Regions from separate parts of the Mesorhizobium sp. M0968 genome, predicted to be linked through region 1. Evidence: predicted binding sites of a transcription regulator. Region 1 holds the regulator's gene; each other region holds the start of a gene.

What was found. The regulator LexA, encoded in region 1, represses DNA repair genes until DNA is damaged. The targets are predictions, from matches to a motif close to TGTTCNNNNTGTGTTCNG.
Region 2: the regulator LexA is predicted to act here: its motif matches at 5,696-5,713, upstream of dinB (DNA polymerase IV).
Region 3: the regulator LexA is predicted to act here: its motif matches at 4,483-4,500, upstream of NKH67_RS18235 (ImuA family protein).

Annotation. Positions count from the first base shown of each region.
Region 1 is NZ_JAMYNL010000014.1:46,691-56,497, forward strand. It holds gene gltA (citrate synthase) at 100-1,428, opposite strand; gene gltX (glutamate--tRNA ligase) at 1,608-3,029, opposite strand; gene NKH67_RS22085 (ComEC/Rec2 family competence protein) at 3,126-5,591, shown strand; gene lexA (transcriptional repressor LexA) at 5,585-6,319, opposite strand; gene kynU (kynureninase) at 6,767-8,014, shown strand; gene NKH67_RS22100 (hormone-sensitive lipase) at 8,110-8,940, shown strand; gene NKH67_RS22105 (molybdopterin molybdotransferase MoeA) at 8,948-9,807, opposite strand, start outside.
Region 2 is NZ_JAMYNL010000007.1:119,090-128,896, forward strand. It holds gene NKH67_RS15005 (hypothetical protein) at 1-160, opposite strand, end outside; gene NKH67_RS15010 (hypothetical protein) at 381-698, shown strand; gene NKH67_RS15015 (hypothetical protein) at 922-1,233, shown strand; gene NKH67_RS15020 (DUF6456 domain-containing protein) at 1,278-1,883, opposite strand; gene NKH67_RS15025 (high mobility group family protein) at 1,949-2,584, opposite strand; gene NKH67_RS15030 (hypothetical protein) at 2,654-2,896, opposite strand; gene NKH67_RS15035 (XRE family transcriptional regulator) at 3,135-3,830, shown strand; gene NKH67_RS15040 (hypothetical protein) at 4,057-4,362, opposite strand; gene NKH67_RS15045 (hypothetical protein) at 4,534-4,902, shown strand; gene NKH67_RS15050 (GNAT family N-acetyltransferase) at 4,976-5,434, shown strand; gene dinB (DNA polymerase IV) at 5,766-7,007, shown strand; gene NKH67_RS15060 (hypothetical protein) at 7,175-7,819, shown strand; gene NKH67_RS15065 (sulfite oxidase) at 8,400-9,557, shown strand; gene NKH67_RS15070 (sigma-70 family RNA polymerase sigma factor) at 9,746-9,807, opposite strand, start outside.
Region 3 is NZ_JAMYNL010000009.1:108,811-118,617, forward strand. It holds gene NKH67_RS18205 (response regulator transcription factor) at 1-523, opposite strand, end outside; gene NKH67_RS18210 (DUF4153 domain-containing protein) at 528-2,078, opposite strand; gene NKH67_RS18215 (HpcH/HpaI aldolase/citrate lyase family protein) at 2,357-3,238, shown strand; gene NKH67_RS18220 (DUF1737 domain-containing protein) at 3,267-3,473, shown strand; gene NKH67_RS18225 (hypothetical protein) at 3,485-3,910, opposite strand; gene NKH67_RS18230 (metallopeptidase family protein) at 3,918-4,340, opposite strand; gene NKH67_RS18235 (ImuA family protein) at 4,524-5,606, shown strand; gene NKH67_RS18240 (DUF6504 family protein) at 5,539-7,017, shown strand; gene NKH67_RS18245 (error-prone DNA polymerase) at 7,014-9,807, shown strand, end outside.

The DNA.
Region 1 (9,807 bases):
GTGAATTGTGAATAGCGGTTTCTATGGACAGGGAGCGACGCTTCGCTACTCCCATTCACCATTCACCATTCACCATTCACCATTCACCATTCACCACCTTCACCGCTTCGCGATTGGCACGTAGTCCCGTTCCGGCGCGCCGGTATAGAGCTGGCGCGGGCGACCGATCTTCTGGTGCGGATCCTCGATCATCTCCTTCCACTGCGCGATCCAGCCGACGGTGCGGGCGACCGCGAACAGCACGGTGAACATGGTGGTGGGAAAGCCCAGCGCCTTCAGCGTGATGCCGGAATAGAAATCGACGTTCGGATAGAGCTTCTTCTCGATGAAATAGGAATCGGTCAGTGCGATCCTTTCCAGCTCCATGGCGATGTCGAGCAGTGGATCGTCCTTGATGCCGAGCTCGCCCAGGACCTCGTGCGCGGTCTTCTGCATGATCTTGGCGCGCGGATCGTAATTCTTGTAAACGCGGTGGCCAAATCCCATCAATCGGAACGGATCGTTCTTATCCTTGGCGCGCGCAATGAATTCCGGGATGTGATCGACATGACCGATCTCGCCCAGCATGTTCAGGGCTGCCTCGTTGGCGCCGCCATGTGCGGGACCCCACAGGCAGGCGATGCCGGCAGCGATACAGGCAAAAGGATTGGCGCCCGACGAGCCGGCCAGGCGGACGGTCGAAGTCGAGGCGTTCTGTTCGTGATCGGCGTGCAGGATGAAGATGCGCTCCATCGCGCGGGCCAGCACCGGATTGATCTTGTATTCCTCGCAAGGCACGGCGAAGCACATATGCAGGAAGTTGGCTGCGAAATTCAGCTCGTTCTTCGGGTAAATGAATGGCTGGCCGATGTGGTATTTATAGGCCATCGCCGCGATCGTCGGCATCTTGGCGATCAGCCGCATTGACGCGACCATGCGTTGATAGGGGTCCGAGATATCGGTGGAATCGTGATAGAAGGCCGACAGCGCGCCGACCACGCCGCACATCACCGCCATCGGATGCGCATCACGGCGGAAGCCGGTGAAAAAGCGCGACATCTGCTCATGCACCATAGTGTGGCGCGTCACCCGGTAGTCGAAATCGTCCTTCTGCGCCTTGGTCGGGAGTTCACCATAGAGCAAGAGATAGCAGACTTCGAGGAAGTCGCCGTGCTCGGCCAATTGGTCGATCGGGTAGCCGCGGTGCAAAAGAATGCCAGCATCGCCATCGATGAAGGTGATTTCCGATTCGCAGCTCGCCGTCGACGTAAAACCGGGATCGTAGGTAAAGACGCCGGCGGTGTTGTAGAGCGAACCGATGTCGATGACGTCCGGTCCTACCGAACCACTTCGTATCTTGAATTCATGGGTTTTGCCGCCGAGTTCCAGCTTGGCCGTCGATGCCTGGGTTTTGCCGCCAAATTCCATTTTTGTCGCAGGTTCGGTCATAGCAAACTCCTTTTTGTTTCCTCAGGCCGGCAAAGGCAAAATATCTGAACCCAACACGTCAAAAGCATCGGAATACGCACATTTGCGCCCGCAATTGAATCTGCGCGGCAGATTAGGCCAAGACCCAATGTTGCACTGCGAAACACACCTTTCAATGCCAATCTTCTTGGGCCAGTTTGCTAATCGATTTGATCAGCGATCCGCGCCAGGCTTTCCTCGCGGCCAAGCACGGCAAGCACATCAAACACACCTGGCGAGGTACTTTTGCCGGTGAGCGCGGCGCGCAAAGGTTGGGCCACGGCGCCGAGTTTATGGCCGGCGGCCTGCGCATAGTCGCGGATCGCGGCTTCGGCTGAGGCGGCAGACCACCCCGAAACCGTGGCTAGTGCCGCATGAGCGCCCCGCAGGATCGCGCGCGCCTCACCGCTGAGCAGCGCCGCCGCCTTCTCGTCGACCGGCAGCGGCCGTTCGACGAAAAGGAATGCAGCCCCTTCAACAAGTTCGACCAGCGTTTTGGCGCGCTCCTTCAGGCCCGGCAACGCGGCAAGCAGTTGCGCCCTGCGTCTGTCGTCGAGGCGAGCGGCGATTGCCGGGCCGCCTTCTAGATAGGGCAGAGTGGCGATGAAGATGTCGAGCAGCGCCGCGTCGTTCATCCGGCGCATATGCACGCCGTTAAGCGCCTCGAGCTTGGCGAAGTCGAAACGGGCGGCGCCCTTGTTGACGTCGCCAATGTCGAACCATGTAATCATGTCGGCGATCGACATGATCTCATCGTCGCCGTGGCTCCAGCCAAGCCTCGCCAGATAGTTGAGCAGCGCCTCCGGCAGGTAGCCCATGGCGCGATAGGCTTCGACGCCAAGCGCACCGTGCCGCTTCGACAGCTTGGCGCCGTCGGCACCGTGGATCAGCGGGATATGCGACATCGACGGCACCTCCCAGCCCATGGCCTGATAGATTACGGTCTGGCGTGCGGCGTTGGTCAAATGATCGTCGCCGCGGATGATGTGGGTGATGCCCATGTCGTGATCGTCGACGACGACGGCATGCATGTAGGTGGGATTGCCGTCCGAGCGCAGAATAATGAAATCGTCGAGATCCTTGTTGGGAAAGCGCACGTCGCCCTGGACGCGGTCATGCACCACCGTCTCGCCGTCTGTCGGCGCCTTGATGCGGATCGCCCCCTTGGCGCCGGGCGGCGCCTCCGACGGGTCGCGGTCGCGCCAGCGCCCATCATAGCGGGGCGGAAGCCCCTTGGCTCGCGCTGCCTCGCGCATCGCCTCCAGCTCCGCCGGCGTCGCGTAGCAGTAATAGGCCTTGCCCACGCGCACCAGCTCCTCGGCCACCTCGCGATGGCGCGGCGCGCGCTCGAACTGCGAGACAGGCGCGCCGTCCCAGGTGAGTCCGAGCCAGGAAAGTCCGTCGAGAATGGCTGCCGTCGCCGCATCCGTCGACCGCTCACGGTCGGTATCCTCGATGCGCAGCAGCATCGTGCCGCCCGTGTGCTTGGCGTACAGCCAGTTGAACAGCGCCGTGCGCGCGCCGCCAATGTGCAGATAGCCGGTGGGCGAGGGGGCAAAACGGGTGACGACCTTATCGGGCATGGAACTCTCAGGCGGGCGAAGGAAGTGGGTTTGCGGACTTTCGCGCGTTGCGCGTTCATGTAGCATAGGAGGTCGAGGGCGCAAGGGGCAGACCCGATGGCTGTGCGAGGCCGTGGTGCGGGCGAGGGCGAGGACGTTGGCAGCGACGTCAGCGAACGCTTGCTGTTTGCCGCTCCCCCGCCTGTCCTGCCGGCACCGGCATTGCTACCTGCTCCGCGCTTCGATGCTCCGTCGCTGCCGGCCAGCGACCCAGCAACGGTTCTCGTGCCCGCGGGCGAGCCCATCGTACGCCTGCCCAGGCGTTTCCGCCTCCCGTCACCGTCCCGTATCCGCAACAGCGTAACCACGGCGGCCGGTCTGGAACTCGACCGCGGCATCGCCTTCCTGCTGGTGCCGGTGTTCCTCGCATGCGGGGTGGTCGTTTATTTCGGGCTGTCGGTGGAGCCGGCCTTTCCACAGCCGATCGCAATCGCGCTCCTCGCGACCCTTTGTGCCGTCGTCTCGCGGTCATGGCCCAGGACGCGCCTGTGCTTCATGGTGGCGCTGCTCTGCGCGCTTGGCGTACTTGCCGCCAAGTTCGAGACATGGCGTGTCGGAACGCATATGCTCGGCTCCGAAATCTCGACGCGGCTGACGGGTCGCGTTGTATCGTACGAGCCCATGGCGAGCGGCCGCATCAGGCTGACAATCGATGTGATCTCAACGGCCAGGCCGACACTGCGCTACATGCCGGAACGGGTCCGCGTTTCGGCGATGAAGATACCGGCTGAGCTGACCGCCGGTTCCGAGATCACCGGCTATGTGCTGCTGCTGCCGCCGACCGGCCCGGTGCGGCCCGACAGCTATGATTTCTCGTTCGACAGCTATTTCGCCGGTATCGGCGGCAGCGGCTTTTTTCTCGGCAATCCGAAAGTCGTGTCGTCGGGCAGCATGCCGCTTGCCGCGCAGCTTTCTTCCGCGATCGAAGACGCGCGCGAATCCATCGCCGACCATATCCGCAGCCGCATCGGCGGTGCCGAGGGCGAGATTGCTGCTGCGCTGATCGTCGGCGTGCGCGCCGGCATTCCCGAGGAGATCAACGAAGCGATGCGGCGCACCGGCATCTACCACATCATCTCTATCTCGGGGCTGCATATGGCGTTGGTCGCCGGCACCATCATGGCGCTGCTGCGGGGTGCCTTTGCGCTGTTTCCCGATTTCTCATCGCGACGGCCGGTCAAGAAGTATGCCGCGGCCGCCGCGCTTTTTTCGATTGCGGCCTACCTCGTCTTTTCCGGCATTGTCGTGGCGGCCGAACGCAGCTTCATCATGCTGGCGGTGATGCTTATCGCCGTGCTGGTCGACCGGGCCGCGCTCACCATGCGCAACCTGGCGATCTCGGCCATCGCGGTCATCCTGGTGTCGCCGCACGAGGTGGTCGGTCCGAGTTTCCAGATGTCCTTCGCCGCGACGGCGGCCCTTGTCGGCGCCTATGCAGGCTGGTCCGATTACCGCGCCGGGAGGGCCACCACGCCGCCGCCGCGGCAGTCGCCGCTACGCCTTGCCACTCGAAAGGTCCTGCTGGGCATGTGCGGTCTGGCGATGACCTCGATCATTGCAGGGAGCGCCACGGCGCTTTTCGCCATATGGCATTTCCAGCGCGTGGCGCCGCTCAGCCTGTTCGCCAATCTGGCCATCATGCCCATCGTCTCACTGGTCGTCATGCCCTTCGCCGTTCTCAGCGCGCTGGCGATGCCGTTCGGTGCGGATGGCCCTTTCCTCTATGTCATGGGCAAGGGGCTGACGGCGATGATCGCCCTGTCCGGGTGGATCTCGGAGCGCTCGCCGATCGATGCGGTCGGGCTGATTTCGCTGAGATCCGTCCTTCTGGTGACGATCGCCCTCGTCATTGCCAGCATGGCGACGACGTGGTTGCGGCTGGCGGCACTTCCTTTTGCGCTCGCCGGCTTGCTGACGACAACGCAGACACGCATTCCCGACGTATTGGTCTCGGAGGACGCACGGCTGGTCGCGCTGTCGATCGGCAGCGGTGAACTCGCGGTCAACCGGGCACGCCCGAATGAGTTCACCATCGACAACTGGAAACGCGCGCTCACATCGGAGGCCATCGTCGCGCCGGAAACCCCTGGAAAGAACGACCCGCAATTCGACATTGCCGATCCGGCCGACCTGCCGCCGGGCATGCCGTTCATTTGCACGGACGGCCTCTGCCTTGCCAGGCATCCATCCGGCGCGATCATCGCGCAAGCCACGGACCGCGATACTGCGCGGCCAGCCTGCGCCTTTGCCAGCTTGATCGTCATCGACGACGCCACCGCCCATAACCCCTGCTACTACGACCGGCTGGTCCTCGTCGTCACCAAACGGCAACTGGCGCGCGCGGGAAGTGCCGCCGTCTATTTCGATCCACAAGCGGCAACACGCGCCGAGATCCGCTTCGCCGTCGAAAAATCATACCGGCCCTGGCACGTGCAACGGAAATTTTCACGCGCGGCACGGGGCCTGCCGCCATACCGCAGGGCCGACAATCCCAAAGCCGGCGCCAAGGGCGGAACTCAGTAGCGGCGGATCAGTCCGACGAGCTTGCCCTGCACCTTGACCCTGTCTGGTCCGAAGATGCGCGTCTCGTAGGCCGGATTGGCGGCTTCCAGGGCGATCGAGGCGCCCTTGCGGCGGAACCGCTTCAGCGTCGCTTCCTCCTCGTCGACCAGTGCCACCACGATCTCACCGGGGCTCGCCGTATCGGCATTGCGGATGATCACCGTGTCGCCGTCGAAAATGCCGGCCTCGATCATCGAATCGCCTTTGACCTCGAGCGCATAATGCTCGCCGCCCATGATCATATCCGGCGGCACCGAAATCGAATGCGTCTGGTGCTGGATGGCGTCGATCGGCACACCGGCAGCGATGCGGCCCATTACCGGGATCGAAACGGCGGCGACGACATCGTCGTCATTTCCGGCTGCGGGCACGCGCGACGATGTCGGCTTGCCCTGCCGAGGGGCGCCTTGCCCAAGGCTGCCCTGGATGACACTCGGCGAGAACTTGCGTGCCGCATTGAGGCCGGGGGCGATCGAGTCAGGCAGGCGTAGCACCTCCAGCGCACGGGCCCGGTTGGGCAAACGGCGAATGAAGCCGCGCTCCTCCAGCGCCGTAATCAGCCGGTGGATTCCGGATTTGGAAGCCAGGTCGAGCGCTTCCTTCATCTCGTCGAATGAAGGCGGGATACCGCTTTCCTTCAACCTTTCGTGGATGAACATAAGCAGTTCGTGTTGTTTGCGTGTCAGCATAGCGACCCCCAACAGAATCAGAAAAACAAACCCAGAACAAACACTATCTGTTCCAGTTGTGTTCCGCAACTGTTTAAAGTTTAATGAATGCGTTAAGGCTCGGGAAACAAACGACGTCCCCTACCGGCGTAACGCATTTTCACCGCCGCGAGCCTCATCGCCTTGATTCTGCTTTCGTTTGCGCCCTTCTGGCCTCCTAGAAGGCGGCACTGGCATCGGCCGTCGGTCGGCAAAAGGCACGGAATTGAACCCGTATCGACTGTGCGGTTTGGTCAATGCACCGTGAACGAAACGAACTCAAAACGCCAACCTCGGGTTAAGTCCCGGTTTCCACCGCCTGGTCAGGCTGCTTCTCGCCGGTGGAGCCTTGCTGCGCGCAACCAAGTAATGGAAGAACAGTCGATGCGTGTCCGGCGTTGCGTTGGATCTTGGGGGAGCAGACAAATCATGACAGGAATTCCCGATCTCGTGGCCATAAAGGCGATGGATGCCGCGGATCCGCTGCGCGCGATGCGCGACCGCTTTGTGTTGCCGCAAGGAGTGATCTATCTCGACGGCAATTCGCTAGGAGCTGCTTCACGTGCCGCTTTCGATGAACTGCACAAGGCCGCGACCGAAGAATGGTCGCATGATCTCATCCGCGCATGGAACACGGCCGGCTGGTTCAACATGCCGCTTGAACTTGGCGACCAGCTCGGGCGCCTGATCGGGGCCGCGGCCGGCCAGACAGTGGTCTGCGACACGACATCGGTCAATATCTACAAGCTGCTGCACGCCGCCATGGCCATGCGACCGGAGCGGCAGGTCATCGTCGCCGAGGGCGATAGTTTTCCGACGGACCTCTACATGGCCGAGGGTGTGGTTTCGACGCGAAAAGATACGCTGCTGCGCCTCTCGGGAGTCGACGCGCCGACCATCGAAGAGCTGATCGACGAACGCACCGCTGTGGTGCTGGTCAACCACGTCAACTATAAGTCGGGCGAACTGCGCGACATGCCGGCGCTGACGCGCAGGGCTCAGGAAGCCGGGGCGATGATCGTCTGGGATCTCTGCCACACCGCCGGCGCGATGCCAGTCGAACTCGACAAGGCAAACGCCGATTTTGCCGTTGGCTGCACCTACAAATATCTGAATGGCGGCCCGGGCGCGCCTGCCTTCATCTATGCGGCTGAGCGGCATCTTTCCGACATCCAGCAGCCGCTCACCGGCTGGTGGGGCCATGCACGGCCCTTCGCCTTCGAGCCAGGCTATGCGGCCGGCACCGGCATCCGCCAGTTTCTGTGCGGCACACAGCCGGTCCTGTCGATGCGCACGCTGAAGGGCGCGCTCGACATCTGGAACGATGTCGACATGACGGCGGTGCGCAAGAAGAGCATCGCGCTGGCGGATCTGTTCATCGAGCTTGTCGAGGCAAAGTGCGGCACTTACGGGCTCACGCTCGAAAGCACGCGCGATGGGGAAAAACGCGGCAGCCAGATTTCATTCATGCATGAGCATGGCTACCAGGTCATGCGCGCGCTGATCGAACGAGGCGTGATCGGCGATTTTCGCGCGCCATCGACCATGCGCTTCGGCTTCACCCCGCTCTATGTCGGCTACGCCGATGTCTGGCAGGCCGTCAAAGTGCTTGAGGACATCCTGCACACCGGTGCGTGGAAGGATGCGCGCTTCGCCATCAAAGCAGCTGTCACTTGAGATTGATGCGAGAGCTGGAATCGTGAGGCTGGCGACGACGCGCCGCGCGATGCTTACGGCTACGCTGCAAGGCCATATGCCAGGGAGGGCGCAGGGTGTTCGAACGTCACATTGCCGATTGGGACAACGCCTATGCCAACGGCGCCAACATAGCCGGCAGCGATCGCTGGCCGGCGGCCTGGATCGAGCCCGCGCGGGTTTTCCGCGACGTGCTTTCGACCGAGGGCAGGGCGCGGCTCGACATGGCCTATGGCGACAATCCACGCAACCGGCTCGATCTTTTCCTGCCGGCCATCAAGCCTAAGGGACTCGTGGTGTTCGTTCATGGCGGCTACTGGATGGAATTCGACAAGAATTTCTGGTCGCATCTTGCCGCTGGCCCTGTTGATCGCGGCTATGCGGTGGCGATGCCGTCCTACACGCTCTGTCCGCAGATACGCATTGGCGGCATCGTCAAGGAGGTCGGCGCGGCGATCGGCAAGGCGGCGGCGATGGTTGCAGGGCCGCTGATGCTGACCGGGCACTCGGCCGGCGGCCATCTTGTTAGCCGGATGGTTACGGCGACGACGCCGCTGGCGACCGAAGTGGTCCGGCGCGTTCGTCATGTGGTGTCGATCTCGGGGGTGCACGATTTGCGCCCGATCATGCGCACCGGCATGAACGAGACGCTGGCGATCGATGAGGCCGAGGCGCAGGCCGAAAGTCCGGTGCTGCTGCGCCCGATGGACAAGGCCCGCCTGACCTGCTGGGCCGGCGGCGGCGAGCGCGCCGAATTCCTGCGTCAGAGCGCGTTGCTGGCCAACATCTGGATCGGCCTGGGTTCCGCGACCAGCTCGGTGGTCGAACCTGACCGGCATCATTTCAACATCATCGACGGTTTGGCCGATCCAGACCATCCGCTGACCCGGACCTTGATTTCGGAGTGAGGCAGGTTCAGCGTAACATCAGCACGTCGCAGGGGGAGCCCGCCGCCGCGGCAGGCGCGAACGGCGCGCGAACGATCAGCCCGTTGGCATCGGCCAGGATTTTCAGCATCGAGGAGTCCTGGATGCCGAACGGCGTCGCCACGGGCGTACCGGCGTCATCTATGACAACAGCCCGCACATAATCTTGCCTGAGATCATTGGCCGGCATGGCGGCACCGAGCCGTGCCCGACGTATATCCTGCTGAAAGGCGCGGCCGCCGAGCCGCGCCAGCAGCGGCTTCAGGAAGAGCTGAGTGCAGACCAGGCTTGCCACCGGATTGCCGGGCAGGCCGATGCAGCGAATGTCTCCCAGCCGCCCGAACATCAGTGGCTTGCCCGGCCGCATGGCGATCTTCCAGAAATCGAGCGTCATGCCTTGCCCGGTCAGCACCTCATGGACGAAGTCGTGGTCACCGACCGAGGCACCGCCCAGCGTGACGATGACGTTCGCGCCAGCCTTCACGGCCTTTTCAACCAGCGCAGCGATCGCCTCCCTGCGGTCCGGCGCGATGCCAAGGTCGAGCGCGCGCGCACCGACCGACTGTGCGGCAGCGGCGACACCATAGGCGTTGGAGGAGATGATCTGGTCGGGGCCAAGATCGCTGCCCGGCGGCAGTAATTCGTCGCCGGTGGCGATGATGGCCACCAGCGGCCGTTTGACCACGCGCACCTCGGGGTGATTGGCCGATGCCGCCAGCGACAAGGCCGCCGGGTCGAGCAGGCGGCCTTTGGGCAGCAGGACATCGCCCTTGGCGAAATCGAGCCCGAGGCGGCGGATGTTGCGCCCCTGCACCGTCCGTTCCGTCACTTCGACGCTGCCGCCACCGA
Region 2 (9,807 bases), on a different contig from region 1:
CAATGTGCAGAACGATGCGGGCGACCTCACGCCAATCAGTCCCTTCAGCCGACGCGTCGAGCAGCCGGATATAAGTAAGCATGCGATCTTCGTCATAACCGGTCGGCACCGAAGACGTCGGCGCTGCGTTCGCGATATGAGAGTTTGGCTGCTTTGGCATTGCGACCTACCAGCAATGGCGCACCGTAGCAGCCTATAAAGAAGCCCGCGCCGTTTGATCGGAGGATGCGCCGATCGAGATTCGCCTCGACGGTCGGCAAATGGGGGCCTCAGGCGGAGTTCCCCGCCCAGCTGGGCTCACGCCTCACCACGTCGTGATCGGGTCGAGGCAATCTATCTATTTTAGTGGAACCTAATTTAGTCGACGCAATTATGCGTGCGTGAGAAAGCGTGAAATCCAGACCGTCACTGAAAGCCGGCTATCGCGGGATCAGTTGGCCGATGATCCAGTGATTGCAGTCGATTTGACGGAACGGATATTACAGGCGGCCGACAACGACAGAATTGTTTGCCTCGTCGTGGCAACGGAGGAGCTGGAAACCGACCGCATCGAGAAAACGGAGCCTAAGGAGACCAGGATTGCCGCAAGCTTCGTCCGGGACTTTGAGGTAATGCTGCTTGTTCTTTATGCGGCCTACGCCCTCGCTGTGCTGGGTGCGACCGCGTTCGTTTTGCTTGAATTGGGCCATGTTCTGTAGGCAGACGTCGGCAAAAAACGGGACTGACGCGCGATTGCCGCTGTTTGATGAGAGGAGCGGCCACGCTGCGTCGACGATCCGACCCCGGCGCAGCCAGCGGCGTTTTCGCGCCAGCAGGCGCTAAACTTCGGGCTCGTCCGTTCGTTACATCTTGCCAATCTATGGAACGAGGCTGCCCCTCGGGGGTTTTTCTATTAGAGGGACGTTAAAGAAGGAGGTAGCTATGAAGAAGCTCCTGCTTGCCTCGGTGATCGCCATCGCATCGGCGGCTTCCGTGATCGGCCCGGCGAATGCCGGCGGCAGCGTCACAATCGGCATCGGCAACGGCTATGACGACGACGACTATTACTATCGCCACCATCGGTATTCCGATTACGACGATGAGTACGTTCCCCGTTACCGCTATGATGTCTATAACGAGGACTACGCGCCGCGCTACCGGTACCGGTACCACCGGCGCTGCCACACCGAAGTCATCAGGCACTGGCGTCATCACCACCGGATCATCGAAAGAATCCGTGTCTGCCGTCGTTGACGGATCGATCCGGCCGGTAGTGCCGGCCGGATCGGCGGGGCTTCTCACCTCGGCTTGCGCATCAGCATCATGCCGTAATGCACGGCCAATATGTCGAGCCCGATCTTGAGTAGTTTCACCACCACGTCGCGCGGCTCGCCGGCCTGTTCGGCCAGGCTCTTGACCGTTGCGTCGGCACAGCAGACCTTTTGCACGATGCCGGCGATCTCCCAGTGGGCAAGCGCCCTGGTGGCCTCGGCATGGTCGCGGCCGGCGGACAGGATGTGTTCGGCGACGCCGCTGCCGGTGCGGCCGCCGTCGACGCGCTCGGCCCAGGCCATCGGCTTGGCGGTTGCCTCGGACGAGTTGCGGAAATCCTGGCGGTAGCGCATGCCCGCCTCGCGCTGCTGGCGCGACAGCGAGGTGAGGCCGCTCAGCGGGTCGACGTTGCGCACCCGCACGATGCCGCCGGTCGCTGTGTGGCCGTCATTGGCGACCTCATAGAGGCGCGCTCCTTCCTGCGTCCCCTTCGCCAGCCGCTTGCGGCCGAACCGGTCGTCCTTCAGTGCGAAATCATGGCCGATCTCCTTGCGGATGCGCACCTGCTCGGCCTCGCCTTTCGGCAATCTCGGTGGCCTGGCTTTGACCTTTTGGGCGGTTTTGGTGCTCATCGGCTCGGTCCTCCTGGGTTTTGGTCGTCGGGCTCTGGCGAACTTCCAGTCTCATTGCAGCGGGCTCAAATCGCTTCGGCCGGCAGCGTGCGCAGGAAGCGCGCCGCGTGATAGGCGCAGTAGCTTTTCGATGGGTTCGTGCGCATTCCGCAGCACAGCATGTCCAAACCTGGCCGGCTGCCGGGGGCGTCGTTTTCCCCATCCTCCTGCGGCGTCGTGTCGAGCGGCGCGCGGCAGCGCTCGAACAGGCAATCGATGAAGCGCATGGCGGCGAAATGCGGCTGGCGGCCGCCGGCGGCGATCGGGCGCGGCGCCGGCATTTCGAGCGGTGCGCCATCGGTCCCGGTGATCCGAGCCGGACCCGGCTGCCAGGCCGGCGGCGCCAGCCTGGCCGACAGCCTTGCCGGGCGGCAGCGTGGCTCGGCCTTCGGAGCCGACTCCGCTTGATCAGCAGTGCTTGATGGCTCAGGCGCCGAATTTCCGAGCCGGCCGCCAGAGCGTCCGCCACACCAGCCCTTGGATCTGGCAAGGCCGATGGTGCGCAAACGGGCGGTGCGGTGGACGATGCCGATGATGGCTGCACGCGAGGCCGGGCGGCCGCGCAGCGCGGTCAACCGGGTGGCGATCTTCGCGGCCGACAGTCCGCTCGTCAGCCAGTTCTCGATTTGTTCCAGTTCCGAGGCGGAATAGCGGGCGGCCATGATGTTTCATTCCCTGCAAAAATGGTTGTGTGCGGCGCCGGCTTCGCCGGTCTCAGGCTCGAAAGCCGGTCAGCCTTCGCGTGGTCTGCTGCGATCGCGCTTCATCTCGGCCGCCTGCCTTGTTGCGCCGGACACTGCCTTGCCCGTCCGCTCGTCGAAGGCGATGACCGTGCCGTCTTCGGTGCGGATGCAGGAAACCGCGGCTTCCGCATTGCCGGCCGGCAGGCAATTCGTGGCCGGTGTCGTGAGGGGAACGGCTCCGGCCGTTCCGGCCGCTTGCGCTGCCGGATCCGAGGCGCGAGCCTCGGGCATCGTCCCGGCCGGGGAGGAGGACAGCCGCGACGAAGGGGAAAGGGTTGGCACATGCATGGCCCCGGCGATCGGTTGCGCTACCGCCTCCAGGCGAGCGCTGCCGGCGCGCTGAACGGCGGATTCAAGGACCGAAAGCTGGCGAAGCGACTTGTGCATGCCTACATAAAAGCATAACTCAAATCGTAATGCAAGCGATTCTTGCATAGACTAAACCGAATCTTATGCCTCAGATGGAGCCATGGCGAAAACTGCACTGTCGATCAAGGTCGGAGCGGCGATCCGCCGGGCGCGCAAGCAGCGCGGCCTGGTGATGCGGCACATTGCCGAGCACAACGACACCGACGTTGCTGCCGTCGGCAATTGGGAGACCGGGCGCAACCTGCCCAAGACCGAGAACCTTTTGAAGACCGCCGCTTTCCTGCGCGTCGACCCGGTGGCGCTCGGCAAGGGCGAGGTCGTTTTCCTCGAAGATGCCGGACCGGTCGCCGATGCCGAGATCGTCACCGATCCCGGCCCCCTGCCCGCCGGGCCGATGGACATCCAGCTTCTCGGCACCGCCGTCGGCGGCGACGATGGCGACTTCACCTTCAACGGCCAGCCGGCCGGCTATGTCCAGCGGCCGCCGGGGATCCGGCATCTGCGCAATGTGTTTGCGCTGCACGTGCTGAGCGATTCGATGGTGCCGCGCTACGAGCCCGGCGAGATGATCTATTGCGGCGGCCGCGAAGCGTTGCCCGGCGACCATGTGGTGATCGAGACCCTGCCCGAGGAGAACGAGCAAAACGGCAAGGCCTTCATCAAGAAGCTGGTCAAGCGCACCGCCGCCGAGCTGATCGTCGAACAGTACAACCCGCCCAAGACGCTGTCCTTCAACCGCTACGCCATCAAGAACGTCTTCCGCGTCATCCCGCTCAAGGAACTGCTGGGGTATTGAGGAGGCGCCGGCGCGCCCTTCTCCCCTTGGGGAGAAGGTGGATCGGCGCGCAGCGCCGAGCCGGATGAGGGGTGTTGGAAGGAACGCGGCGGAGGAAATGTAGAAGCGATTTTTAAGCACTTACGCCATCAAGGTAGCGATCCGTCCAACACCCCTCATCCGACCGAGCTTCGCTCGGCCACCTTCTCCCACAAGGGGAGAAGGGAAGAGCAGCACGCCCGCCCCCTCAAGCCCGCCTCGACTGCAGCTCTCGACCGTTGAGCAGGCGCGCCTCGGCGCGGGTCCGCTGCCGGTCGTCGATGAAGGCGGCCTGGATCGAGACGGCGGCGCCCGGCAGGCCGTCGGCCCGGCAGGCCTTGCAGATCAGGCGCCCCGAAAGTGCGGCCAGCGGTGTCTCCGGCATCACCCCATGCCGCTTGAGCTCGGCCGGCTTCCACCACCTGTTGCGGCCGCAGTCGATGCATTCGACGGCAATCGAGACAACATCGGCGATCGTCGCTTCCTTGCCTGCCAATGCCATGGTTATCCCCATCGTTGTTCCTGCTTTGTTCGCAACATTATCGGATTTTGGAGCGGAGTCGAGTCGGTTCCGCTTACATCAACGTGAAAGTTTCACTTGTTCAATTATTTGAGTTATGCTTATACGTGGCGAGGACTGGAATCGGCGCGAGCAACAGAACCGCGGCCGGCCGGCAGCAAGGGAATGACGATGGACCCAGCCCAGTTCGCCCATGCTTGCGGCTATAGCGGCGACAGCCCGGCCATGCTTGCCGCTTTCGCGGCCATCCGCCAGGACGGCATCCGCAAGGCACGCCAGGGTCATCGCCAGCGCAAGGCGGCGATCGACCGGATGAAGCCGAGCCGCGCTCTGTTCCTGGCGGCGATCCGCCCGGCGCAGTCAGCCGAGGAGGCACTCGAGGATGCCGCCCGCTTCCTGTCGATGTTCCGCAACATGCCGCACTGGCGACAGGAAAGGCGCGCCGCCGACCTCACCCGCGCCAGGCAGCAGCGCCTCTTCGCCCGCTTCTTCCGCCGCTACGGTCACCGCCTCTGGGCGCTCGAGGCCACCTGAAGGCGCGCGGGCCTCCCTTGCAAGTCAAAACGGATATTGCGATCGCCGACACCGCGCCGTATGTCTCCGCGCGATGAGCGAGATCGAATTCCGTCGCGCGCAGGCGCCCGACCTGCCGGCGATCGTTGCAATGCTTGCCGACGATGTGCTCGGCGCAGACCGGGAAGACCCGTCCACGCCGCTTGCGCCATCCTATCTCGATGCCTTCAGCGCAATCGATTCCGATCCCAACCAGTTGCTGGCCGTCGCGGTCAACGCCGGGCAAGTGGTCGGAACGCTGCAGCTCAGCTTCCTTCCAGGCATTTCGAGAAAAGGCGCCTGGCGCGGCCAGATCGAAGGCGTTCGCGTCGCCCGGCAATGGCGCTCGCGCGGCGTCGGCAAGCTGATGATCGAATGGGCGATTGAAACATGCCGTTCGCGCAATTGCAGCTTCGTCCAGCTCACCACGGACAAAGGTCGACGGGAGGCGCACGCTTTTTACGAGCGCCTCGGCTTCACCGCCAGTCATCTCGGCTACAAGCTGGCGCTGTAGCGCTCGGCTGATTGCCGAAGTCGGCGCTGCCCCTCATCCGCCTGCCGGCACCTTCTCCCCGTATAGCGACAGGGAGAAGGGGCTGTCCGCAACCTCGGCACTTTCCTGCAACGTTAGTGATTGGCGAAACCATCGACGAAAGCGTCCTTCTCCCCGTCACTATACGGGGAGAAGTGCCCGGCAGGGCGATGAGGGGCAGCGCCAACCTGAAGCGATTGCCCCTTCACCTGTCGTCCGCGCTGCTTGACAATCCACCCACAATGTTCTCTTTATGTTCTCACCACAACTCGAGACAATGCGGCGTTCGAACCGCCGCGGGCGAACGGGCCGGATGGAAGCCAACATCCTCCACGCGGATCTGGATGCCTTCTATGCCTCGGTCGAACAGTTGCTCGACCCGGCCTTGCGCGGCAAGCCGATTGCCGTCGGCGGCGGGGTAGTGCTTGCCGCATCCTATGAAGCCAAGGCGTTCGGCGTGCGCGGCGGTATGCCGGGACGGCGGGCGCGGGAACTCTGCCCGCAACTCATCTTCGTCGGCGGCCATTTCAAGGACTATCAGCGGCTGGGCGATGCGGCAATCAAGGTGCTCGGCGATTTCACGCCGGTGGTCGAGCGCATTTCGATCGACGAGGCGTTTGCCGACGTCGCCGGCTGCACCCATTTGTTCGGCTCGCCGGCCGAGATCGCCGGCAAGATCCGCCGCCGCGTGCGGGCCGAGCTCGGCCTGCCGATCTCGGTCGGCGTAGCCCGCACCAAGCATCTGGCCAAGATCGCCTCACAGGTCGCAAAACCGGACGGGCTGGTGGTGGTCGATCCGCGCCACGAGCTGGAGTTCCTGCACCACCTGCCGGTCGAGCTGATGTGGGGCGTCGGCCCGGTCACCAGGCAGCGGCTGGCCGGCATCGGCGTCAACACCATCGGCGAGCTGGCGAAGACCAATGGTGGGGCGCTTGAGCGCCTGCTCGGGCCGGCGGCGGGAGAGAAACTCAACGCGCTGGCGTGGAACCGCGATCCGCGCAAGCTTGAGACGCAGCGCCGGGCGCGCTCGGCGGGTGCGCAGTCGGCGCTTGGCCGAAAGCCGGCCGAGGAGCAGGTCTTCGTGCCGGCTTTGCTGCATCTGGCCGACAGGGTCGCCACAAGATTGCGGGCGAAATCCCGGCCCGGCCGTACAGTGACGGTTCGCGTCCGCTTTGCCGATTTGCGCTCGGTGACGCGCTCGATCACGCTCGACCAGCCGATATCGGCAACCGCCATGCTGGCCGAGATCGCCGAGGCGCTGGTGCGCAAGGTGCTCATCGACCATCCGCACGAAAAGACAATCTCGCTGCTGGCGATCGCCGTCTCGCATCTGGAGCAGCATGCCGGCCTGCAACTGGAACTGCCGCTCGGGCTCGACGACGACCGCCGCCGCCCCGGCACCAGCAAGGGCGCGGCGCGCTGGACCGCGGACCGCGCCGTCGACAAGATCCGCGACCGCTTCGGCTGGGAGGCGGTGGGCTACGCCTCGGTCGCGCTCGGGCTACAGCGGTCGGTTCCCGACGCGTTTCGCGAGCTGGCCGAAAAGGAACTGTGAGCCTCGATTACACTTTGGTTGCCAAGTCGCCGGAATGACGTTGAAGGCTGCGCCGTTGTGAATTTATCTTGGACCAGTTCGTCGTGCACCCGTTTGGGTATTAACCAGACAGGGTAGCACCCGCTCGCAAATCCTTCCGCCCTCACTTCGAACGACAGGAGATCGGCATGGGACAGAACGCCGGATATTTCGCACTCATCGTTGCCGGACTGGTGACCAATGCAACGACGCTGGCCAAGCCGCTCAACCCGGACCGGGCGATTCCATCCCTGGGCGATATCAACTCGCCGCTGGCCAGCCCGCTATTCAAGCAGGTCAAGGCCGGGCCGCTGGAGATAAAGCTTGAGGAAACCACGCTTGCCGATGTCGAAAAAGCCTTCGGCGGAGCGATGCACGATGAAGGTGACGCCGGAGATTCACGCCACTGGCTTTGCTATGCCGGCCCCGACGCCGGCGGATCGCCGTCGATCTTCTGGTTCGTCTCCGGCGAGATGGGCGGCTCCGACTACGGTGTCCTGTCCGTCGCCCTGCAGCCGAACCCGGAAGGCAAGGTGCCGGAAGGATGCGCCGGCGCGCCTGCCAGCCTGACAGCAATTGAACTCGATACGCCCGGCGTCGGAGCGCCGCTGAGCGACGTGGCCGCGAAATTTGGCGCCGCCAAGCCCGATCGTTACGGCCATTTCGGCTTCGCCGCCTCTTATCCTGCTTCGTCTCCCGACCAGAAGGACGCCACGGTCACGCAGACGCTCACCTACACAGCCGGGAACGGCAGGATAACCGGCGTGGCGGTGACGCAAGTCACCACCAATTAGGGTGTCCCCGCTCGGTTGGCGAATGGTTCACGTGTGATTGATTCTGCCGCGCCCGAGCCAGGCGGCCTGCTTGCTGGCCACCTCGGTTCTGATGTGCCGCCCGGGCCCGCCTCCTCCTGCAAATGCGACATTCGAGGCGGCCCTGGTCGTCAGACCAAAAGCGTTGCGCTGCCCCAGGCGATCAGGGCGGTGCCGGCCGCCCGGCCAACCCACTGGCCTGCAGGAAACACCGGTTCGACGAGAACCCGCGAAGGTCCGGAAATGACCCAGAAGCGGGCGTTCGGCAGCGATCCGAGCAGCAACGATTTTGGCAGGATCGGAAATCGGCATGGAATGCTGCAATCATCATCATGTCCCGTCCAAGTTGTGGACAGTTCCTTCTCAAAGGCGCACTCTTAGCATGCGAAACGCGAGCTAGCGTTTCGTGCAACGCTTCACATGCTTGACTTGCGTCGGTGATTATCTGACCTACCCGGATACTTCCGGGTGGGCAGACCTCACATTGTGTCGCCTATCCGTGATCAGGCTACGGCCTAAGGCACGTTGCAGCCCGTTCCGGATCAACTGGGAGGTAAACAACATGCCTGATTTTCAGCGCAGAGAACTTCTTGTTCAAGGAAGCGCGGCTCTTGCCGCAATTGCTGCTCTCTATACCTCGCGCCGGGCTTACGCTTTTCCAACACGGCCGAACGAGGAAGTTATTCGATGGCTGGATCAGCCGACCGAAAATCCCGATCCGGCGGGTATCCAGAAGCAGCTTGTCTGGGAGGATTTGGATAGCTGGATAACGCCAAACGACAAGTTCTTCAGCATCTCGCATTTCAACCGACCGACGATCGACGAGAAGGCATGGTCGATGGAGATCGGAGGCCTGGTCAAGAAGCCCCTCGAGTTAACGCTCGCCGACATCAGGGCGCGACCGCGGCAGGAGGTCGTTTTCACAGTGGAATGCTCGGGCAACCACGGGTTTCCCTTTTTCACCGGCGGCATCGGCAATGCTCGCTGGGCAGGGACGCCGCTCGCCCCGATCCTCGAGGAAGCCGGCGTTCTGGAGAAGGGCATCGAGGTCGTCTTTTTCGGTACCGACACAGGCGAGATCCCGATACGCGACGTCAAGATGCAGCAGAACTTCGCTCGCAGCATGTCGCTCGCCGACGCGATGAACCCCGACAATCTCCTCTGCTATGAAATGAACGGGGCCGCCTTGCCGGCGCCCAATGGCTTCCCGGTACGGCTCATTGCGCCAGGCTGGTACGGGATCGCCAACGTCAAGTGGCTAAAGCGCATCGAAGTTCGCGATACGCGGTTCATGAGCCTTCTGATGGCCCGTGACTATGTCACCATCCGGGAGGAGGACCACAACGGCGAGACCGTATGGGCCGAGACGTCAGTCGGGCGAGCGCTGATAAAGTCCGCGCCTGCGAAGGTTACCCGGAAAGATTCAGATTACCGCATCGTTGGGGCAGCCTGGGGGGCGCCGATCGACCGGGTCGAAGTGCAAATCGATCAAGGGCCTTGGACACCAGCGACCATTGACCACAGTGAGGAGGCCGAACACGCCTGGAAAATCTGGTCCCTGGCTTGGGCAAATCCCTCTCCTGGAGAACACACGGTGACCTCGCGCGCGGTCAGCACCACAGGACAAATTCAACCGGCGATGGACGATCCCTTGATAGCCAAGAAACACACATACTGGGAAAGCAATGGCCAGGTGACGCGCCGCGTGCGTATCGGCTAGAGCATTTTGCAGCCAAATGGAGTCATTTGGCGTCCGCATAAATGCGCCAAAACAGATAGTTAGAGCGAGTTACCGGTTCCAGGAGAACCGGAACCGCTCCAAGAACTTGCTGCCATGTGGCAATTGCGTTTGGGTCAAACAGCAGGAGGCTGCCTGATCGCCATTTCGCACCATTTCCAGCGCTCTCCTCACCCCTCCACGGCCCTGATCTCCGCGTCGACCAGGCACCAGGGCGCATAGCGGAAATCGC
Region 3 (9,807 bases), on a different contig from region 1:
CAAGCACATGCGCCGGCCGCGCCAAAAAGCCTTTCAGGATCGCGAATTCGATCGACGTCAGCGCCAGCGGCTTGCCGTCGAAGCTGGCTGTATGGCTTGCCGGAACCAGCAACAGTCTGCCATGCGAGAATTGCCGGTCGTCGGCTGGTTCCGGCGTGGGCCGAGCGCGGCGCAGAATGACGTTGACGCGGGCGACCAGCTCGCGCGGGCTGAACGGCTTGGTGACATAATCATCGCCGCCCATCTCCAGCCCGAGCACGCGGTCGATCTCTTCATCCCGCGCGGACAGGAACAGCACCGGCAGGTCGGATGTGTGGCGCAGCCGCCGGCACACTTCCAGCCCGTCCATTTCCGGCATGCCGATGTCGAGCACGACGAGATCGGGCGCATGGCGCTCTATCGCCTGCAAGGCAGCCGCGCCGTCCTGCACCGCCAGCGTTTTCATGCCGGCCTTTTCCAGCGCGAAGCAGATGATTTCGCGAATGTGCGGGTCGTCGTCGGCGACCAGTATGTGGTGCGGCATCAAATCAGCGGCCCGGCATGAAGGGTTCGGACATCGGAGGAACCACGAACGGGCCACGCCTGTCGAGGGCGCGGTTGAGCCGCCAGTCACGAAAGCTCCAGCCCCGCCAGTTCTCCTGGCCGGCGCGGAAGCGTGCTTCGTCCTGTGCATACCAGCCGGCGAGTTCGCGGATGGAGGCATCCTCCGCGGAAACCGTCCTGCTCTGGTGCTGGACGAAGCGATCGAGCGCCGGCAAGGCGCCGGGCCCGAGCGAGCGCAAGTACCAGACGTCGAGCTGGGTGCCTTGGCCGGTCATTTCGAAGCAATGGTCGACATTGTAGTTGGCGATCAGCGCGGCAAAGTTGATGAACGAGCAAGCATAGAGCGTCGCCGATAGCGTCAGAAGATTGGCGGCAAGCAGCCATTCGTTGGACTTTTCGCGCGCGATGCGGGCCATGATCAGGACAAGGCCCGCCGCCACCAGCCCCATCCAGACGAACGCAGCGACACGCCAATAGGTCAGCGCATAGATACCGATATAGAGATCGAGCCGCAGGATCGACGAGATCACCAGGAGGATGTTCTGCGCCACCCAGGCATAAACCAGCCGGCGGATGAGCGGGTCGCCGGAGGTCGCGCTTCCCGGCCGCAGCGCCGCCAGCACGAAGCCGGCGGCCAGCAGCGCCGTGACGATCAGCGGATAGGCGCCGCGATGCGCGTAGGCGGCATAGGTCAGCCCGTCGGGAAGCGCGATGCCGCCCCACAGATAGGTGGCGTCGAGTGCGCTCTGCACCGCGAACAGGATGTTGAAGACGACGAGCGCGCGGAGGATAGCGGCCTTGCCGAAGACGATGTCTTCGATCGTGGGACTTATGGCTGGCCTCGTCGGTGTGCTGGCAGGCGTTCCCAACCGGGGAATATGCCGGAGAAGCCGCGGCAGGCGCGGCCGCAGAAAGGCCCATACGCCGGCGAGCGCGAATAGCCAGAAGGCAAGACGCGGCAACTGCATGAGGTTGAGCAGGGCGAAGAGATCAATCAGCGAAAACCAGTATTCGATGACGGGATTGGCGGCGCCGAACAGCGCGAGGAACACTGCGCCGAGGCCCAGCGGCATGACCCAGACGGCGATCGCCGCAAGGCGCACGCGCCGCCGGCCAAGCCGCCGCGCCGCCGTGCGCCAGCGGAAGAAATCAAGAACGAGCCGAAATGGCGTTGCAACCAGGAACAGCGAGAGTTGGCCGGCAATACGGGCAAGGCCGCGCCGCAACCGTCCGGCCAGTGAAAGCGCGAAGATGGCCAGCCCCGCCAGCGCGATCGAGACGGACAGTGCGCTGACATTTTCCACAAGCGGCAGCAGCGCCATGAGCAGCGCAACCGGCTTGAACCAGAATTTGCCATCGTTGAAGGAGCCGAGAGGATGGAGAGCCATGCTCGCCGCGGCAATCGCAACGCCGAACAGGAAAAGCGTGATGCCCGCCGGTTGGCCATAGAAGAAAAAATCGGCCAGCGCGACGAGCAGGACGGCAACGCCGAAGCGGTTGCAATAGCTCGGCGCCGCCGGGAGCAATACTATCATGATCGGGCTTTCTCGGCGGCTTTGATGCGGCCGGTGGGCGGGGATTTCCGGACGAAAGGGAGGAGGTTTACCGAAGTCCGGGGCGGATCGACGAGCCACCAGCTTTCGCGGCGAAGCCGGTACGGCAGGGACCAACGGGAGTTCGTTTGCTCTTGCATGCCGCCCTTGTCGCATCCGGTCGGGTGGCAAGCGGGGCGGAGACGAGGAGATTTTCCGAAGTTGCGTGCAGTTTTTATGCACGGCTTGCCTCGGCCCGCTGCAGACGGCATAGATCGGAGATGACCACCGAAAGCTACCGCCCGCGCCGCTCGGTGCTTTACGTCCCGGCTTCGAACGACAAGGCGCTGGCCAAGATCCAATCGCTGGCCTGCGATACCGTCGTCATCGATCTCGAGGACGCCGTCGCCCCGGCCGACAAGCCTTCCGCGCGCGAAAAGCTGGCGGCGATTTTCGCCGGCCGTTCCAACCGGCGCTGCGAGATGGTCGTGCGCATCAATGCGCTGTCGAGCGAGTGGGGCGGCGCCGACCTGCTGGCCGCGGCAAAATGCTCGCCCGACGCCATCCTGCTGCCCAAGGTCGACACGCCGCGCGACATTCTCGAGGCCGGCGACGTGCTCGACGACAATTTTATCGCCGACGAAGTCAAGCTATGGGCGATGATCGAGACGCCCAGGGCGCTGCTCAATATCGGGCCGATCGCTGAGCTCGGCCGCGACCCGGCCTCTCGACTGGTTTGTTTCGTTGCCGGAACGAACGACCTGGTCAAGGACACCGGCATTCTCGCCACGCCCGATCGGCGCTATCTCGTTCCATGGCTGATGCAGATGGTGCTCGCCGCGCGCGCCGGCGGCCTCGACCTGCTCGATGGTGTCTTCAATGATTTTCGCGATATGGACGGGTTTGCGCGCGAGTGCACGGAAGCGGCCGCCATGGGTTTTGACGGCAAGTCGCTGATCCATCCGGCTCAGATCGAAGCCGCGAACCGCGCCTTTGCACCGTCGCCCGAAGCAATAGCCGAAGCGCGCGCGGTCAAGGATGCCTTCGCGCTCGCCCAAAATACCGGTAGGGCGGTAGTTGCGCTGAACGGCAAGATGGTCGAGCGGCTGCATCTGGCGCAGGCCGAAAAACTGCTGGCGAAGGCCGCCGCTGTTCGCGCATGACTAACGCAACTGACGACAGGATTGAAGAATGAAACTCTACCGTTTTCTGTCCGGTCCGGACGATTCCAGCTTCTGCCACAAGGTGACGGCGGCGTTGAACAAGGGCTGGCACCTGTTCGGCTCGCCGACCTATGCCTATGACCAGGAAGCCAAGACCATGCGCTGCGGCCAGGCCGTGGTGAAGGACATCGAGGGCCAGGAATACGGCCCCGACACCAAGCTCAGCGATTGGTAGGGAGCTACCGGCTACGGCAGCCTTTCCCAGACGGCTCTGATTTCGTTGAGCCGCGCGTCTGCGAGCCCGTCGACGTCATCGCAGCTGAAATAGAGTATCGATAGCGCTGCAAGGAGACCGGGATAACCGGAGACGTAACCCATCTTCGTAAGTATCTCGGGAACCGGCAGTCGCTTGCGTTCGATCAAGGAGATCGCGCATTCTGCAGTCAAAGATGCCACCGGGTGGTCGACTTCGGATAGCCAAAAGTCGACCAGAGCTAGGAGAATGGCGGGCTCGACGGCAGCACTTGCGGGCAGATGGCAAAGCTCGCTAAGTGCTAAGAACGCGGCATTCGGCGAAATCCTCACTGCGGATTCGATTAGTTCCCGGCTCAGTGAAATGTCGTGATACGGCCAATTGCAATCGATCAGATCAGCAAATTCTGCTTCTGTCATCTGAGTGCTATTCAGCCGCGTCCTCGATCTTCTCCATATCGTCGTCCGACAGGCCGAAATGGTGGCCGATCTCGTGGATCAGCACATGGGTGACGATGTCGCCCAGCGTTTCCTCGTTCTCGGCCCAGTAGTCGAGGATGGCGCGACGATAGAGGGTGATGCGGTTCGGCCCCTCGCCGGTCTGCGGATTCCAGCGCTCGGCGATGCCGCGCCCCTCGAACAGGCCGAGCAGGTCGAAGGGCGTTTCCAGCGAAAGGTCGTCCATGATCTCGTCGGTCGGGAATTCGGCGATCTGAATGACGATCTCGCCGGTCAACTTGCGAAAGTCCTCCGGCAGATGGGCATAGGCCTCCAGCGCCAGGAGCTCGATTTCCTCCATCGTTGGCGAAAGCTGGTCGTGCCAGATGCGTGTTTGGTAGATGCGAGCCATGCTTTGTCCTTTGATCCCGGCATATAGGCTTTCAGGCCGGACTCGGCAAATGGTCGGGCTGGAGTGCCCGTGCCATGCCCCCACTACAGGAATAAATTCCCCATGACTCCGCTTGACTCTTCGGGCGACCTCTGGAATCCTAGAGAACATAACAGGAACAAGTGTGAGTGGAAGCTGACCGTCATGGCGACAAGCGCCGTGGCGCGGGAGACTGTTTTTGCCCTGCGCCGCCAGATCGCGAAGATCGAAGGGACCTTGCCCGAGCGCCTGGAGGCGCCGGCCAGTTCGTCGTTTGACGCGGATGTCCCTCGTCAGAGTCTGACACCCTCTCGGCATCCGACACCCGCTCGGAATCTGACCATTGTCCGGCGCGGCCTTGCCGTGGCGCCGCCCGATGCGTTTTTGCGCACCGGCGCCGAGCGCCTCGATGCTGCGCTGAGCGGCGGCCTGCCGAAGGCGGCGGTGAGCGAGTTTCATGGCGCCGCGACCCGCGATGCCGGGGCCGTTGCCGGTTTTGCCTTGTCGCTCGTCAGCCTGATCCTAAGCCAGGGGCCGCGATTGCCGGTGCTGTGGATCGGCACATCAGAGGTTTTCCGCGAGGCCGGCTTTCCCTATGCCAGGGGGCTTCACGCCTTCTTCGGCATCGAGCCGGAGCAATTGCTGTTTTCCGAGGCGCCAAGGCTGCTCGATGCGCTGTGGATCGCCGAGGAGGCTGCCCGGATGACGGCGCTGGCCGCCGTCATCCTCGAAATCCGCGGCAGCCCGCAGCGGCTTGACCTCACCGCGACGCGGCGGCTGCACGCCCGCGCGCAGAGTGCGGGCCGGCCGCTGTTCCTGCTGCGCCAGGCCGGCGAGCCCGAACCGACGGCAGCGCCCGTCCGCCTCATCCTGTCGGCGGCACCGGCGGCAACGCGTAAGACGCTTGCCGGGCCGCTCGCCGGCTCGATCGGCCGACCCGCCTTCACCGTCGCTATCGGCAAGAGCCGCACGGCCTTGCCCGGAAAATTCACACTGGAGTGGAACCCCGATGAACGCATATTCGAAGAAAGACGGGGCGAGCAAGGAAGGTCTCAGGAATGGACCCCAGAACGGCCAAAGAATCCTATCGCTGTGGTTTCCGCATCTCGCCGCCGAGAGGATCCTGCGGCAGCGTCTGGGGCGGTCCTGGCGTTCCCGGCCGTCGGATCACCTGCCGCTGGTGATCAGTCACCGCGACCGGAACGCCCAGCGCATCGCCGCCCTCGACGAGCGGGCCGAGGCGCTTAATCTGAAGCGCGGCATGGGCATAGCCGACGCACGCGCCATGCATCCCTCGATCGACATCGTGGAGGCCGATCCGGAGGCCGACCGGCGCCTGCTCGAAGGCCTCGCCGACTGGTGCGACCGCTATACCCCGCTGGTGGCGCTTGACGGGACCGACGGCCTCTATCTCGACGTCACCGGCTGCACCCATCTTTTCGGCGGCGAACGCTCGATGCTGGACGATATCCTGTCGCGTTTTTTCCATCAGGGCTTCGATGTCCGCGCCGGGCTTGCCGCCACGCCTGGTGCTGCCTGGGCGGCGGCGCGGTTTGCTGGCGACCGCATCGTGCCCGATGGTGAGGAGGAAGCGCTTCTCGCGCCCTTGCCGCTGGCGGCGCTGCGCATCGACCCGGAGGTACGCGCCAGCCTCGAAAGCGTCGGCCTGCGCACGGCGGGCGCCGTCATGGCGGCACCGCGCGCGCCGCTGGCCCGCCGCTTCGGCGCATCGCTGCTCTTGCGCCTCGACCAGGCGCTTGGCCGCCTCGAGGAGGCCGTGTCGCCGCGCCTGCCGGTGGCACCGCTTTCGGTCGAGCGTCACCTTGCCGAGCCGATCATGCTGACCGAGGACATCGAGCGGCTGACCGGCATGCTGGCGACCACCTTGAAGAGCGACCTCGAGCGTCGCGGCGAAGGCGCAAGGCGGCTGGCGCTGCTGCTTTTCCGCGTCGATGGCGGCGTCAGCCGTATCGCCGTCGGCACCTCGCGGCCTCTGCGCGAGCCGCGGCTGATCCAGAAATTGTTCCACGAAAGGCTTGCCGCGCTCGAACAGGATATCGACGCCGGCTATGGCTTCGATCTCGTGCGCCTTTCGGTGCTGACCGCCGCCGCCTTCGACATGCAGCAGGCCGACCTTGCCGGCGAGACGAGCGACGACGGTGCCGATATCGCGCTTTTTGCCGACCGCATTCGCGCCCGGCTCGGCGAAGGCGCGGTCTTGAAGCCGGTCGCCGTCGAGAGCCATTTGCCGGAGCGCGCCGTCGCCACCCTTCCCTTCACGGAGGCGCCGCAGAGAAGCTCGCCGCCGAAGCAGCCGGACAAGGCGAAGGACGCTCCCACGACCGTCTTCCAGCCGGAACGGCCGATCCGGCTTTTCCGTGCGCCCGAGCCGATCGAGGTGCCGGCCACCGAAATGCCGGAAGGCCCGCCTTTGAACTTCCGCTGGCGGCGCGCGCTCTATCGGGTCGCGCGCGCCGAAGGGCCGGAGCGCATCGCGCCGGAATGGTGGCGAGGGGCGGCGGGACGAGAAGATGCCCCGACCCGGGATTATTTCCGCATCGAGGATGCCGATGGCCGCCGTTACTGGCTCTATCGCCAGGGCCTTTACGGCGCCTCGCAGCCCTCGCCGCGCTGGTTCATGCATGGGATCTTCGCATGAATGCGCTGACGGCCAACCCCTATGCCGAATTCGGCATCCAGTCGAACTTCTCGTTTCTGCGCGGTGCCTCGAAACCGGAGGAGCTGGTGGTCGCGGCAAAATTCCTGGGGTTTTCGGCGATCGGTCTCGCCGACCGCAACACGGTGGCGGGCGTGGTGCGCGCCTGGCAGCAGGCCAAGGTGGAGGGTGTTTCCTATCATCCCGGCTGCCGCCTGGTTTTTTGCGACCGCACGCCGGACATCCTCGCCTACCCGCAGGATCGCAAGGGCTGGGGTCATCTCTGCCGCATGCTGACGCAGGCCAATCTGCGTGACGAGAACGAAAAAGGGGCGACGCTCCTCAAACAGAGCGATCTTCTCGAATGGGGCGATCTCCTGTCGCTCGCCATACTGCCGGATGTGTCGGCGGACGCGGAAACCAGCCTCGCACTCCTTAGCCGGCTCAAGGATCGTTTCGGTGAAAACCTGTGGCTTGCGGTTTCGCCGGATTACCGCGGCAACGACCGCTTCCGTATCGAGCAGGCGGCGGCGATGGCGGAGCTGGCCGGCATCCCGTTGATGGCGACCAACGATGTTCTCTACCATACGTCGGAACGGCGCCCGCTGCAGGACGTGCTGACGGCGATCCGCCTCAATGTGCCCGTCGCCGAGGTGGGGCTGGAGCTGGCGGCCAATGCCGAGCGTCACTTAAAGCCGCCGCTGGAGATGGCACGGCTTTTCCGCAGGCATCCGCAAGCGCTGGCGGAAACGCTGCGTTTTGCCGGCGAGCTGACCTTCTCGCTCAGTGACCTGCAATACAACTATCCCGACGAGCCGACGGTATCGGGTCTTGGGCCGCAGGCCGAACTGGAAAGGCTGGCCAAGGAGGGAGCCGCCATCCGCTACCCCTCGGGCGTGCCCGCTTTTGTGACGCAGCGCATCGAGGAGGAGCTCGCTCTGATCGAGCGCCTGAACTACGCGCGCTATTTCCTGACTGTCCACGACATCGTCAAATTCGCCCGCAGCCAGAACATTCTCTGCCAGGGGCGCGGCTCTGCCGCCAACTCGATCGTCTGCTTCTGCATTGGCATCACCGAAGTCGGCCCGGACAGGATCGAAACGCTTTTCGAGCGCTTCATTTCCGAGGAAAGAAACGAGCCCCCCGACATCGACGTCGATTTCGAGCATGAAAAGCGCGAGGAGGTCATCCAGTACATCTATTCCAAATACAGCACCAAGCGCACCGCGCTGGCCGCCGCCGTCGTCAGCTACCGGGGCCGCTCGGCGATGCGCGAAGTGGCCAAGGCGATGGGCCTGTCGGACGACGTCCGGAGCGCGCTGTCCAGTTCGATCTGGGGCTGGTCGACCTCGGAGCTCGGCGAAAAGGAGACAAAGGCCGGCGGCCTCGATCAGACCGATCCATCGACAAGGCATGTGATCGAATGCGCCAACGAGATCATGGGCTTTCCCCGTCATTTGTCGCAGCATGTCGGCGGTTTCGTCATCACCCGGGACCGGCTCGACGAGATCGTGCCCATCGTCAAGACGGCGATGGACGAGCGCAAGATGGTCGAGTGGGACAAGGACGATCTCGACGCGGTGAAAATCCTTAAAGTGGACGTGCTGGCGCTCGGCATGCTGACCTGCCTGCAGCGCGCCTTCACCCTGCTCCAGGATCATTATCCGCAGGCGCGGGACGAGTACGGCCTGCCCTATGTGCTGGCCACTCTGCCTGCCGAGGACAAGCATGTCTACGACATGATCTGCCGTGCCGACACGATCGGCGTCTTCCAGATCGAATCGCGCGCGCAGATGTCGATGCTGCCGCGGCTGCGGCCGAAAAGCTTTTACGACCTCGTCATCGAGGTGGCGATCGTGCGGCCCGGCCCGATCCAGGGCGACATGGTCCACCCTTACCTGCGCCGCCGGCAAGGCAAGGAGAAACCCGAATATCCCAAGCCGGAACTGGAAAAAATACTCGGCAGGACGCTGGGCGTGCCGCTGTTCCAGGAGCAGGCGATGAAGATCGCCATCGTTGCTGGCGGCTTCAGGCCGGGCGAGGCCGATGAACTGCGCCGCGCCATGGCGACATTCAAGCGCACCGGCACGATCGGCAATTACCGCAAGAGAATGGTCGACGGCATGGTCGCCAAGGGCTACGAAAAAGACTTCGCAGAGCGTTGCTTCAAGCAGATCGAGGGTTTTGGCGAATACGGCTTTCCCGAGAGCCACGCCGCCTCCTTCGCCCTGCTGGTCTATGCCTCCTGCTGGTTCAAGACCTTCTATCCCGACGTGTTCTGCGCCGCGATCCTGAATTCCCAGCCGATGGGGTTTTACCAGCCGGCCCAGCTTGTCCGCGACGCGCATGACCACGGCGTCGAGATCCGCGAGGTCGACGTCAATTTTTCCGGCTGGGATTGCGCCTTGGAGAAATCGCCTTTCGATCCGGATCGTATCCTTGACCGCCATGCCCAGATGCGCGGCGTCATCCGGACCAGCCATGCCGTCCGGCTCGGCTTTCGCCAGGTCAAGGGTCTGTCGAAGGAGCGCATGGAAGCGTTTGTGTCGAGGCGCGGCGCCGGCTATGCATCCGTACGCGACGTCTGGCTGCGCTCGGGCCTCAACGTCGACGAGATCGAAAAACTGGCGCAGGCCGACGCTTTCCGGTCGCTTGGATTGAACCGTCGCGACGCTCTATGGGCGGTCCGCGCGCTCGACGGCAAGAGTGCCGCCGAAAAGCTGCCGCTGTTCGACCAGCCGGCGATCCGCTTGCGCGATCTGGAGCCTGCAACCAGGCTCCCGACAATGCCGC